DNA from 2 places in the Variovorax sp. J22R115 genome. Region 1 is predicted to be linked to the other one. Evidence: riboswitches for the same ligand, from Rfam matches in the RefSeq annotation. Region 1 holds a riboswitch; the other holds the start of a gene.
The links. A riboswitch is a leader RNA that binds a small molecule or an ion and turns the genes downstream of it on or off. The one in region 1 is predicted to bind glycine.
Positions count from the first base shown of each region.

Region 2: linked by a shared signal. The riboswitch ahead of gcvT (glycine cleavage system aminomethyltransferase GcvT) and the one ahead of QTI04_RS20205 (D-amino acid dehydrogenase) in region 1 are both predicted to bind glycine.

Region 1 covers NZ_JASZYM010000011.1:125,991-131,980, forward strand. Annotated here, with positions in the region: gene QTI04_RS20200 (FAD-dependent oxidoreductase) at 1-1,102, shown strand, start outside; glycine riboswitch at 1,129-1,229, shown strand; glycine riboswitch at 1,234-1,351, shown strand; gene QTI04_RS20205 (D-amino acid dehydrogenase) at 1,439-2,740, shown strand; gene QTI04_RS20210 (FIST N-terminal domain-containing protein) at 2,752-4,020, opposite strand; gene QTI04_RS20215 (PhaM family polyhydroxyalkanoate granule multifunctional regulatory protein) at 4,056-4,844, opposite strand; gene QTI04_RS34205 (copper chaperone PCu(A)C) at 4,921-5,820, opposite strand; gene QTI04_RS20230 (TonB-dependent receptor) at 5,846-5,990, opposite strand, start outside.
Region 2 covers NZ_JASZYM010000002.1:387,086-393,075, forward strand. Annotated here, with positions in the region: gene QTI04_RS04830 (TRAP transporter substrate-binding protein) at 1-909, shown strand, start outside; gene QTI04_RS04835 (TRAP transporter small permease) at 1,004-1,516, shown strand; gene QTI04_RS04840 (TRAP transporter large permease) at 1,513-2,805, shown strand; glycine riboswitch at 2,874-2,973, shown strand; glycine riboswitch at 2,987-3,100, shown strand; gene gcvT (glycine cleavage system aminomethyltransferase GcvT) at 3,147-4,310, shown strand; gene gcvH (glycine cleavage system protein GcvH) at 4,348-4,725, shown strand; gene gcvP (aminomethyl-transferring glycine dehydrogenase) at 4,763-5,990, shown strand, end outside.

The sequences.
Region 1 (5,990 bases):
ACCGACGCCGCAGTGTTCCGGGGCCGATTCCACGGGCACGGGAAGCACACTGGGCAGATGGGCCAAGCTGCGCGCAGGCATGCGCCGGCACGTCTCCAGGCTGGTCGACAGGGCCATCGGCGCGCGCCCCCAGCGCGATCCCCGCGAACACCTCGTGCGTCTTGCCGCCTACAGCCGCAAGAGCGCTCGCGTGCTTCGGGAGGAGGGCGGCTTGCCCCAGGGCTCGCGTGTAGGCGGTCTGCTGAATGTCTTCACCTGCGCGGAAGCCTTCGGCGCCCGCCTGGCGCGCGCGCCGCACTGGTCCGAACTGGGCTGCGAGGAACAACTGTTCTCGGCCGACGACGCGATCCGCATGGAACCCGCGCTGCTGGCCATGCGTGCGAAGCTCGCCGGAGCCACCTATTCGGTCGAAGACCCGGCCCGTGATCCTGCGCAGTTCGCCGCAAGTCTCGTCTTCATGTGCCGCGCTGCGGGTGTGCGCTTCCTGACGAAGCACACCGTGGTTTCGCTGAAGGACCGCGACGGCCGCATCGACCGCGTCGAGTTGCTCGACCCCGCGGGCCAGCCCATGACGCTGCGCGCGCAAGCCTACGTGCTGGCGCTGGGCGCATCCAGCGTGCCGCATGCGGAATACCTCGGCGTCGACATGCCGCTGCGCTTCGTGCGCGAGTACATCGTCACGATACCGGTCAAGGATGCGTCCCGTGCCCCGCGCGTCGCGTTGCGCGACGTGCAAGGCAAGCTGCGCATCACCCGCATCGAAACCCCCGAAGGCGACCAATTGCGCGTCACCGCCACCGTACGCGCCGGCCTCGAGGAAGATCGCGAACCGGATTCGGATCGCTTCGATGCCATCCTGAGACGCGTGGAAAAGCTGCTCCCCGGTGCGGCGGACACGGCACGAGCTTCTCTCGCCACCGAGATGCACGCAGTGAGCACGAATCGCCTGCCGATGATCGGGAAGACGCGCCTGCCCAACCTCTTCCTCAATACTGCCCCCGGCACCCCCAGTTGGATCACGGCACTCGGCGCAGGCAAGTCGATCGCCCGCATCGTCAGCGGCCTGCGGCCCGAACTCCAGTTCGCCTTCCGAAGCCTGTAGCGCAAAGGGCGCCGGGCCCCTACAATCGCCCCACTGCAGGAGAGCGGGCCGCGCAAGCGGCTCCACCGAAGGCGCAAACTCCCATAAACGCTCAGGTCGGCTCGCAAGACGAGCCTGTACTGCACCAACTGTCATAGCCGTCTGGAGAGCCATCACGCCACTTGCATGTGAGCGTGATGCACCGAAGGAGCAAACCCGTTGCGGGCGCAACGGGTGAATCTCTCAGGTACCGAGGACAGGGGGAGCGGCAACTTGGACGCACGGTCCGGTTGCTTTTTCTTTTTTCAGCTTCCGTTTCCGTTTCGTTCAAGCGCTGCAACCTTCAAGGGTCTTGATATGCGCGTGATCGTTCTTGGCGCCGGCCTGCTCGGCGTGACCTCGGCTTACTACCTCCAGCAACTCGGCCACGAAGTGACCGTCATCGACCGGCAGGCCACGCCGGCCGCCGAAACCAGCTTTGCCAACGGCGGCCAGATCTCGGTGAGCCATGCCGAACCCTGGGCCAATCCGGGCGCACCGCTGAAGGTGCTGCAATGGCTCGGCAAGGAAGATGCCCCCCTGCTCTTTCGCATTCGCGCCGACATGCGCCAATGGCTCTGGGGCCTGCAGTTCCTGCGCGAATGCACGCCGGCGCGCACCCGCCACAACATCGAGCAGATCGTGCGGCTCGGCACGTACAGCCGCGACACGCTGCAGCAACTGCGCCGCGACACCGGCATCGGCTACGACCAGCGCACGCAGGGCATCCTGCACTTCTATACGACGCAGAAGGAGTTCGACGCCGCGCTCGAGCCCGCCGAGCAGATGCGCGCACTGGGCTGCGACCGCCAGGTGATTTCGGCCGACGAAGCCGTGAAGATCGAGCCCGCACTGGCGCACATCCGTCCCCAACTGGCCGGCGCCACCTATACGGCCGAGGACGAGTCCGGTGACGCCAACCGCTTCGCGCGCGAACTCGTGAACCTGGCAACGGCGGCCGGCGTCAAGTTCCTGATGAGCCACACGGTGACCGCGTTGCGCGATGCCGGTGGCAGCATCGACCACGTCGAGGCCACCGACAACGAAGGCCGCTTCCAGCGCATTCGCGGCGATGCCTTCGTGCTCGCGATGGGCTCGCTGAGCCCGCTCTATGCTGCGCCACTGGGCATCCGCCTGCCCATCTATCCGGCCAAGGGCTACTCGGTCACCCTGCCTGTCAAGGACGCCTCCAAGGCGCACCAGGTCTCGCTGACGGATGACGAGTTCAAGCTCGTGTTCTCGCGCTACACATCGGCTTCCGGCGACCGTCTCCGCATTGCCGGCACGGCCGAACTGAACGGCTATGACCGCGACCTGAACCGCGTGCGCTGCGAGGCGATCGTGCGTCGCGTCGAGGAGCTGTTCCCCGGCGCCGGCGACACCGAACAGGCCCAGTTCTGGACCGGCCTTCGCCCGGCGACGCCGAGCAACGTGCCGCTGATCGGAGCGACGAAGCTGCAAAACCTGTTCCTCAACACCGGGCACGGCACGCTCGGCTGGACGCACGCATGCGGATCGGGCAAGTCGATTGCCCGCATCGTGAGCGGGCTCGCGCCGGAGGTGGACTTCGCCTTCACCGGCTTGCGCGCGAACGCTTCGCCGACCCTTCAGCCGGCCTGAGACTGCCGCGGCTAGTCGTTGCTGGTGAAGACCGTCAGGACGCCGGTGTAGCCGTACAGGTGGTTCCGTGCGATCTCGCCGGCGGCGAAGAAGCCGACCAGCGGCACGTCACCCAGCGCGTGGCGCACGATCTGCAATTCGGCGCCCGGCGAACCGAAATGCGGCCCGCCTCGACCGGAGCAGCTCACATACACGGCTCCAGCGATGCGCCGGGCCGGATGCGGCGCCGCTTCGGCCTCACCAGCGGCCACCGCGCGAGCGGTGGCCAGCGTCTGCTCTTCCGGCTCCAGCTCCTCACGGATTTCGGCGCACACGCGCATGAGGTCCGAGCGTGCGGCCTGCGCGTTGCGCCGGCAGAAACTCATGCGCATGCCAGCTTCGGCAACGTCCGCAATCGCCACGCCGCGACGCGTCGGGTCGAGTCCGATGATGTGCCGCACCCGCACGTCGGCGCCGAGATCGCGGGTGCGCCGGAGCCCATCGCTGCCGGCTTCGGACAAACCGACGAGCGTGGCGCGCACGGCTTCGACCGCCTGCTCCGGCGCATCGAGCGATACCTGCAGGTCGTCCAGCAGCACGTCGAGCGCGGGCTCGCCATCGAGCTTGAGGAGTAGGTTGCCATCGGCCTCGGTGATCTCGCGTTCGCGCGATACCGGCTGGCAACCTTGGGTGACGCGCGACACCAGGCGCACGCCTTCGCCGAACACCACGCCCGACAAGCCACCCGAGAAAACGCCGCCGACGGCGCCATGGCCCCGGATGTTGCCGTTGCCGCCGATGGCGAACTGCAGCGAACCGGCTCGCCCGGAAGAGAGCCCGCCGAACAGGTAGCCGGTGTCGGTCCGGTCGGCCATCTCGGCGATCAGTTCGCCCAGCTCGGGCGTCCGCGGATCGGCGTGCACGAGTGCCGTGTGGGCGGCAAAACCGCTCATCTCCGAGCTGGCCAGCGGCGCCACGCCCGAGAACACGCGGTACTGGTCGCTCGGCAGTTCGCACAGCATCACGCTGAGCGCCGGCTCGTCGAAATACTCGGCATTGTTGGCTGCCACGCCCACCCCCACCGTGCCAGACCAGTCGGTGATCTCGGGCAGCTCGGCGCCGAGGTGGTCGAGGATTTCCTGCGCGTCGGCGCCGTAGTGGTCGGTGATGTAGAGCAGGCCCAGGGAGGGCGAACGGGCGTAGTCGGGCAGCGCCATCTGCGCCCGAAGTTGGGCGAGCACGAGCCCGGCCGCCATGCGCCATTGCGGATGGGTGGCGTGACCGGAGGGAAACAGCTTCATGCGCGCGGCTTTCTGTCTGGGTTCGTTTCGGATGGTCAGCGTCCGCGCGCGCGCTTGCGTGCAGGAGCCGATGATTTGCCGGCGGCAGCAACGCTGCGACCGGTGGCAGGTGCCTTCTGTGCCGTCTTTTTGGCGGCAGCGGTAGCAGACTTGCGTGCCGACCTGGCCGGCGTCGGGCTCATTGCCTTGCCGACCGCATCCGCCAGCGGCTGGGCCATGGCAGGTACCTTCAGCTGCGAGGCGTCCTGCATCGCCGAACTGGCGATCTGCTGGAACTGCTGCGTGAGTGCGCCCCACCATTGCATCGGGTCGATGACGCCAGCGGCATCCGCCGCCGCATCCGCGGACGCCTTCGTAGGCTTCGCCTTTGCAGTGGGCTCCTCCTCGACTTCTTCCTCTTCTTGCTCTTCTTCTTCCTCTTCCTCTTCGACTTCCGGCTCGGGGGCCGGCGGCGCGGCACGGAACGAAGGCGCGGGCGCCGGTGCCGGAGCGCTCGGCGGCCGCGTGAAGACACTGGCCAGGTCTTCCATCCGTACGTTCATGCCGCGCAGCGTCGAGAGCGTCATCTTCTGCACTTCGAGCGCCTGGATGGTCGCCTTGAGCGCGTGGCCGTTCTGCTCGAGCCAGTACTGCACGGTCTTGAGTTCCTGGATGCGCTTGTCGACTTCCTCGACGCTGAGCGTCGGCGCCACCCAACTCGAGAGGCTGGGCATGCCGGGCACCGCGCTCGCGCCGGCCGACGCGCTGCCGCTCGCCAGGTTCCGGAGAAAGTCGAAGCCCGGGACGAACTGGCTGAAGGCGAAAGGCTTGCTCGCGTCGCTCATGGGCGGTCTCCGGTAGTGTGGTTCTTGTCCGGGCAGCTTACTCCAAGCGGCTGGGTTTGGGCTCGGTTTGGGCTCGTCAGTGCTTGTGTTCGCCGCCGGCCGTCGCGGCCGCTCCGGCGAGGACCGGAACGTCGAGCTCCTTCGTGCTCTTCTGCCCTTTCGCGTCCTCGAACTGAAGCGTGAGCGGCACGGTGCTGCCGTTGGCGAGCGCCTTCTTCAGGTCCATCAGCATCAAGTGGTAACCGCCCGGCTTGAGTTCGACGGTTTGCCGCGCCGGCAGCTCGATGGCACCGGCAGCACGCATGCGCATGGTGTCGCCTTCCATCTTCATCTCGTGCACTTCGGCCACGCCGGCGGCCGGCGTCGTTGCGCCGACCAGCCGCGTGCCCGATGGCGCGTTGAGCTTCATGAAAGCGCCGGTGCCGCTCTGGCCCGGCACCGAAGCGCGGATCCACGCGTCGCGCACGTCGACCGCCGCCACGCCGGGCGCCAGCACGTCGAGACGCGCCGCGGGGCTTTCGAGGCCTTCGGTCGAACTGCCACTGGCGGGGATCTGTGCCCAGTCGGCGCTGCCGGTGTCGCAGGTCTGCAGCACCTTGAACCACAACGCGCCCGGCGTCGTCGGCAGCTTGCCGCGCACCACGAACTCGGCGCGCTCATTGCCGGGGAGCGCCGTCTGGGCGGACTCGGCCGTCCAGCGCACTTCGCCGGCGCTGTCCCCCGCCGCCTTCTGCACATCGAGCTTCCAGCCTTTGCGCGCCTGCGCGTCGCTGAAGGCAAAGCCCTTGGGCAGGCGCACGGTGATGCCGGTGGTGCTCTTGGCGTCCTTGCAGGCATGGCCGACGCGGAATGCGGCTTCGTACTCGCTACCGGCGCTGGCCCCGCCGGGCGGCAGGGTCACGTGGGCGAAGGCGCTGCCGGCGCCGGCCAGGAGGATGCAGGCCGCGAGGTGCCGGAGAGGGGATGGGGCGTTCATGGCGATTCCTTTGTGAGAGGTGGAGTCAGAGGTCGAAACGGAGTTCAGCGGTGTAGGTGCGCTGCGGATACGGATGGAAGTTCCAGTACTGGTAGTTGTTGGCGTTGTCGATGCCGAAGGCCGCCGACCACTGCCTCGCGATCTGGTAGCGCACGCGCAGGTCGACGGTG
Region 2 (5,990 bases), on a different contig from region 1:
CAGACCACCACGCTCAAGATCGGCTACGCCACGACGAAGGAATCGCACTACGGCGTCGGCTCCACGGTGTTCTGCGACGAGGTCGAGAAAGGCACGCAAGGCCGCTACAAGTGCCAGCATTTCCCCAACTCCGCACTGGGCGGCGAGCGCGAGCAGATCGAGGCCGTGCAACTCGGCACGCAGGACCTCGTCAACACGTCCACGGGCCCGGTCGGCAACTTCGTGCCCGAAGTCAAGATCGTCGACATCCCCTTCCTGTTCCGCGACTACGACCACGCGCGCAAGGTGATGGACGGCCCGATCGGCCAGGACATCCTCGCCAAGTTCCCGAGCAAGGGCATCATCGCGCTGGCCTGGACCGAGAACGGCTTCCGCCACATGACGAACAGCAAGCGCGACATCGTCAAGCCCTCCGACGCCGCCGGCCTGAAGATGCGCACCATGGAGAACAAGGTGCACATGGATGGCTACCGCACCTTCGGCATCCTGCCCACGCCGATGGCCTTCCCCGAGCTGTTCGGTGCCCTGCAGCAAGGCACGGTGGACGGCCAGGAGAACCCCATCCCCGTGATCCTGTCCTCCAAATTCGCACAGGTGCAGAACCACCTGTCATTGACGGGCCATGTCTATTCGCCGGCACTGCTGCTGCTGTCCCCCAAAGTCTGGAACAAGCTGTCGGACGCCGACAAGAAAGTGTTCGTCGAAGCCGCGAAGAAGGCCGGCGCCGCACAACGCAAGAAGGTCAACGAAGACGAGAACAACGGCATCGCCCAGCTCGAGAAGGACGGCATGAAGGTGACCCGCAAGGTCGACGGCGCCGCGTTCCGTGAAGCGCTGAAGCCCGCTTACGCGGGCTACGCCAAGGAATTCGGCGCCGACAACATCAAGAAGATCTCGGACGTCCAGTAAGCGCGGAAACGCGCCCCTTACGGCACCGCCGCCCGGTGAGCCAGCCATGGCACCGGGCGGTTCTCATTGCACAGATCCCACAACAACAGTCGTCGTGAAAACCTTCGAACACTATTTCCTGGCCGCGAACCGGTGGGCGCTGATCCTGCTGCTCGCCGCGATGTCGGTCATCATCTTCATCAACGTGGCGATGCGCTACCTCACGAGCAACTCGCTCGAATGGGCCGAGGAGGTCGCGCGCCACATGATGATCTGGCTCACCTTCCTCGGCGCCGGGCCGGTGCTGCGCTACGGCGGGCACATCGCGGTCGAGAACCTGCAGGACGCACTGCCGCCCAAGGCCGCCATCGCGATGCGTGCGGTGGTCGCGGCGCTGCTCTTCGCCTTCTTCGGCTTCATGGTCTGGTACGGCTGGCTCTACATGGAGCGCACGATGTTCCAGTTGACGGCCGTGACGCAGATTCCCTTCGCCTATATCTACAGCGCCATGATGTTCGGCGGCCTGCTGCTGATCGTGCACTGGCTCCTGATCGTGCGTGGCTACGTGCTGCGACGCGAATTCGCATCCGACGCGCACTTCGATGCGGCCGCGAGCGCCTCGCTATGAACGCCAGCCTCGTCCTCATCCTCTCGGTGTGCGTGTTCCTCGCGATCGGCGTGCCGGTCGCTTTCGCACTGGGCCTCGCCACGGCCGCGACGCTGATCCTCGCCGAGTCCTACCCGCTGATGGTGCTGCTGAAGGAAACCTTCACCGGCATCGACAGCTTTCCGCTGATGGCGGTGCCCTTCTTCATCCTTGCCGCTGAGCTCATGAGTGGCGGTTCGCTGACGGAGGTGCTGCTGCGCTTCGCCGGCCAGTTCGTCGGCCACCGGCGCGGCGGGTTGGGCTACACCAACGTGGTGTCGCTGACTTTCTTCTCGGGCATCTCGGGATCGGCGCTGGCCGACGCGGCGGGGCCGGGCTCCATGCTCATCAAGATGATGGACAAGGCCGGCTACGACCGCTCATACGCCGCCGCGCTGACTGCCTCGACCGCCATTGTCGGGCCCATCATCCCGCCCTCGATCATCATGATCATCTACGCGCTGCAGGACGACAATGTGTCAGTCGGCAGCCTGTTCGTGGCGGGCCTCATTCCAGGCCTGCTGATCGCGGTGGCGATGTGCGCGGTCAACTTCCACGTGTCGAAGAAGCGCAACTACAAGGGCGACGGCGGCATGCCGCCCTGGAACGAAGTGCTGCTGACGACGTGGAAGGCGATCCCCGCGATCCTGCTGCCGGTAGTGATCCTCGGCGGGATGCGGGCCGGGTGGTTCACGCCGACCGAGGCATCGGTGGTGGCGGTGTTCTATGCGTTGGTGTGCGGCAAGTTCGTCTACCGCACGCTCGAGTGGAAAGCGCTGCCCGACATCCTCTCGCGTTCCGCCTTGCTCTCGGCATCCGTGCTCATCATCATCGGCTTGTCGGCTTCGTTCGCATGGATCCTGACCATCGAGAACGTGCCGCAGACGCTGGCCGAGTGGCTGGCGGGCATGAACCTGTCGCCGTGGATGTTCCTGATCATCGTGAACGTCTTCCTGCTGCTCTTCGGCATCTTCATCGAGCCGCTGCCGGGCGTGATGGTGCTGGCGCCGATCCTTGCGCCGGTGGCGGTCAAGCTGGGCATCGATCCGATCCACTTCGCGATGATCGTGATCTACAACCTCACGCTCGGCATGATCACACCGCCGGTGGGTGGGCTGCTCTTCGTCACCTGCAACGTCTCGCGCGTGCCGATGTCGCAACTGGTGCGCGAACTGGTGCCCTTCCTGTGGGCGCACGGCGCGGTACTGCTGGTGCTCACCTTCATGCCGGCGCTCAGCACATGGCTGCCGCGGCTGTGGGGCTTCAAGTAGCGCCCGGTCACCACGGTGTCATGCTGATGCACTGAAATCGCAGACCGACCCGGCGCCGATCCACTACACTCGCCGGGTCAGGAGAGAGCCCCGCGACAGCGGTGCCGCCGAAGGCGCAGGTCCCCTCGAAACAAGGGCCCGAACGCTCAGGCAAAAGGACTGACGAGGCGCCCTGCACGGGCGTTTCCTTGCTGGAGAGAGACGGCCCATCACCACGTCGGAGGGGCTGTCCACCGAAGGAGCAAACCCCGATCGTGGGGCGAATCTCTCAGGTAAAGCGGACAGCAGGGGTGGCCCATGGCTCCGGTCATGGATCTGGACTGCCCCTTTTGGAGAGTGCCTTGGCCTCCGCATCGACCGACGATCTTCTGAAGACCCCGCTTCACGCCCTGCACGTTGAGCTCGGCGCCCGCATGGTTCCCTTCGCGGGCTATTCGATGCCGGTGCAATACCCCGCCGGCCTGATGGCCGAGCACAAGCACACGCGCGAGGCCGCGGGCCTGTTCGACATTTCCCACATGGGCCAGCTGCGCCTCGTCGGCCCGGATGCCGCGGCAGCTTTCGAGACCCTCATGCCGGTCGACGTGATCGGCCTGGCGCCGGGCAAGCAGCGCTATGGCCTGCTGCTCAACGACGAGGGCGGCATCCTCGACGACCTGATGTTCTTCAACGAGGGCCACGATTCGCTCTTCGTGATCGTGAACGGCGCCTGCAAGCAGACCGACATCGCGCACATCACGGCGAAGATCGGCAAGCGCTGCCAGGTCTTGCCGATGCCCGACCATGCGTTGCTGGCACTTCAGGGGCCGCAAGCCGCGGCCACGCTCGCGCGCCTGTCGCCCGGCGTGGAGCGCTTCGTCTTCATGACGGGCGGCGCCGTTCAGATCGGCGGCCTGCCGGCCTTCGTCGCGCGCAGCGGCTACACGGGCGAGGACGGCTTCGAGATCTCGGTCGCCGCCAAGGACGCCGAGGCGCTGGCTCGCCTGCTCCTTGCTCAGCCCGAGGTCAAGCCCATCGGCCTGGGCGCGCGCAATTCGCTGCGGCTCGAAGCCGGGCTCTGCCTCTACGGCAACGACATCGATGAAACCACCACGCCCGTCGAGGCGTCGCTCGGCTGGGCGATGCAGAAGGTTCGGCGCACCGGCGGCGAGCGCGAAGGCGGATTTCCCGGCGCGGTCCGGATCCTGGCGCAACTCACGGCTGCCAGCGGCACGGCGGGCCATCTCGACCACGACACGCTGAAGCGCAAGCGCGTCGGCCTGGTCGCACTGGAGCGCGTTCCGGTGCGCGATGGCACGCTCCTTGAGTCGTTCGAAGGCCTGGCCATCGGTCATGTGACCAGCGGCTTGCTCGGCCCCACGGTCGACCGGCCGGTCGCGATGGGCTACGTGGCACTGGCCTACGCGGAGCCGGGCACGCGCATCCAGGCCATCGTGCGCGGCAAGCCCGTGCCGATGGAAGTGAGCACCATGCCTTTTGTCCCTGCGCACTATTTCCGCGGTTGATTCCCACCGACATTCTTTTATCCAAGGAGCTTCCTTCATGACCATCAAGTACACCAAGGACCACGAGTGGGTTCAGCAAGACGCAGACACCACGCTCGTGACCGTCGGCATCACGGTGCATGCACAAGACGCACTGGGCGACGTGGTGTTCGTCGACCTGCCGGAAGTCGGCAAGACTTTCAACCAGGGCGATGTGGCGGGCGTGGTCGAGTCGGTCAAGGCCGCGGCCGACGTGTTCATGCCGGTCTCGGGCGAGATCACCGAAGTCAACGAGGCGCTGCGCGCCGATCCCTCGCTCGCCAACAGCGCCCCGATGGATGCAGGCTGGTTCTTCAAGGTGCGCATCAGCGATGCGATCCAGCTCGAAGCGCTGCTGGACGAGACGGCGTACGAGAAATTTTCTGCCGACAACTGATCCCTGACCGACCCCACTTCCGCCAACCACCACCTCCATGTCGACGCCCGTCCTGCCCACCCTCCCCACGCTCAGCGAACTCGAAAACGCCGAGGAATTCATCGCGCGCCACATCGGCATCGAAGCGGAAGACGAGGCGCGCATGCTGACCGCCATCGGCTCGACGACGCGCGCCGAGTTGATCGATGGCATCGTGCCGCCGGCCATCCGCCGCAGCCGGCCGATGCGACTCCCGGCGCCGACGACGGAGGCCGACGCGCTCGTCGAGCTCAAGGGCATCGCGGCCAAGAACAAGGTGGCCCGGAGTTTCATCGGGCAGGGCTACTACGGTACGCACACGCCGGGCGTGATCCTGCGCAACGTGCTCGAGAACCCCGCCTGGTACACGGCCTACACGCCCTACCAGGCCGAGATCTCGCAGGGCCGCATGGAGGCATTGGTCAACTTCCAGACCATGGTCTGCGATTTGACGGGCATGGCGATCGCCAATGCGTCGATGCTCGACGAGGCCACGGCTGCCGCTGAGGCGATGACGCTGGCCAAGCGCAGCGTCAAGAGCAAGAGCAACGTCTTCCTGGTGTCGGGGGACTGCCACCCGCAGACCATCGAGGTGATCAAGACGCGCGCCGCGCCGCTGGGCATCGAGGTCAAGGTCAGCACCGTCTCCGAAACCTTGCCGCACCTGATGGCGAGCAGTGAGTTCTTCGGCGTGCTGGCGCAGTACCCGGCCACGACCGGGCACGTGCACGACCTGCGCCCGCTCGCAGGGCACGCGCACCAGTTCGGCGCTGCGTTCTGCGTCGCGGCCGATCTGCTGGCACTCACGCTGTTGGCGCCTCCAGGCGAATGGGACGCGGACATCGTCTGCGGCACCACGCAGCGCTTCGGCATGCCGATGTGCAACGGGGGCCCGCACGCGGCCTACCTGGCGTGCCGCGACGAGTACAAGCGCTCGCTGCCCGGACGCATCGTCGGCGTCAGCGTGGACACGCATGGCGCGCCCGCCTACCGCCTCGCACTGCAGACACGCGAGCAGCACATCCGCCGCGAGAAGGCCACGTCCAACATCTGCACGGCGCAGGTGCTGCCGGCCGTGGTCGCGAGCATGTACGCGGTCTATCACGGGCCGCAGGGACTTCGCCGCATCGCGCAGCGCGTCGCCGGGCTGACGGCGGTGCTCGCGCAGGGCCTGGAGCAAATGGGCCGCGAGCTGGTGAACGCCACCGCATTCGACTCCATCACCGTCAAGACCGGCGACGACACAG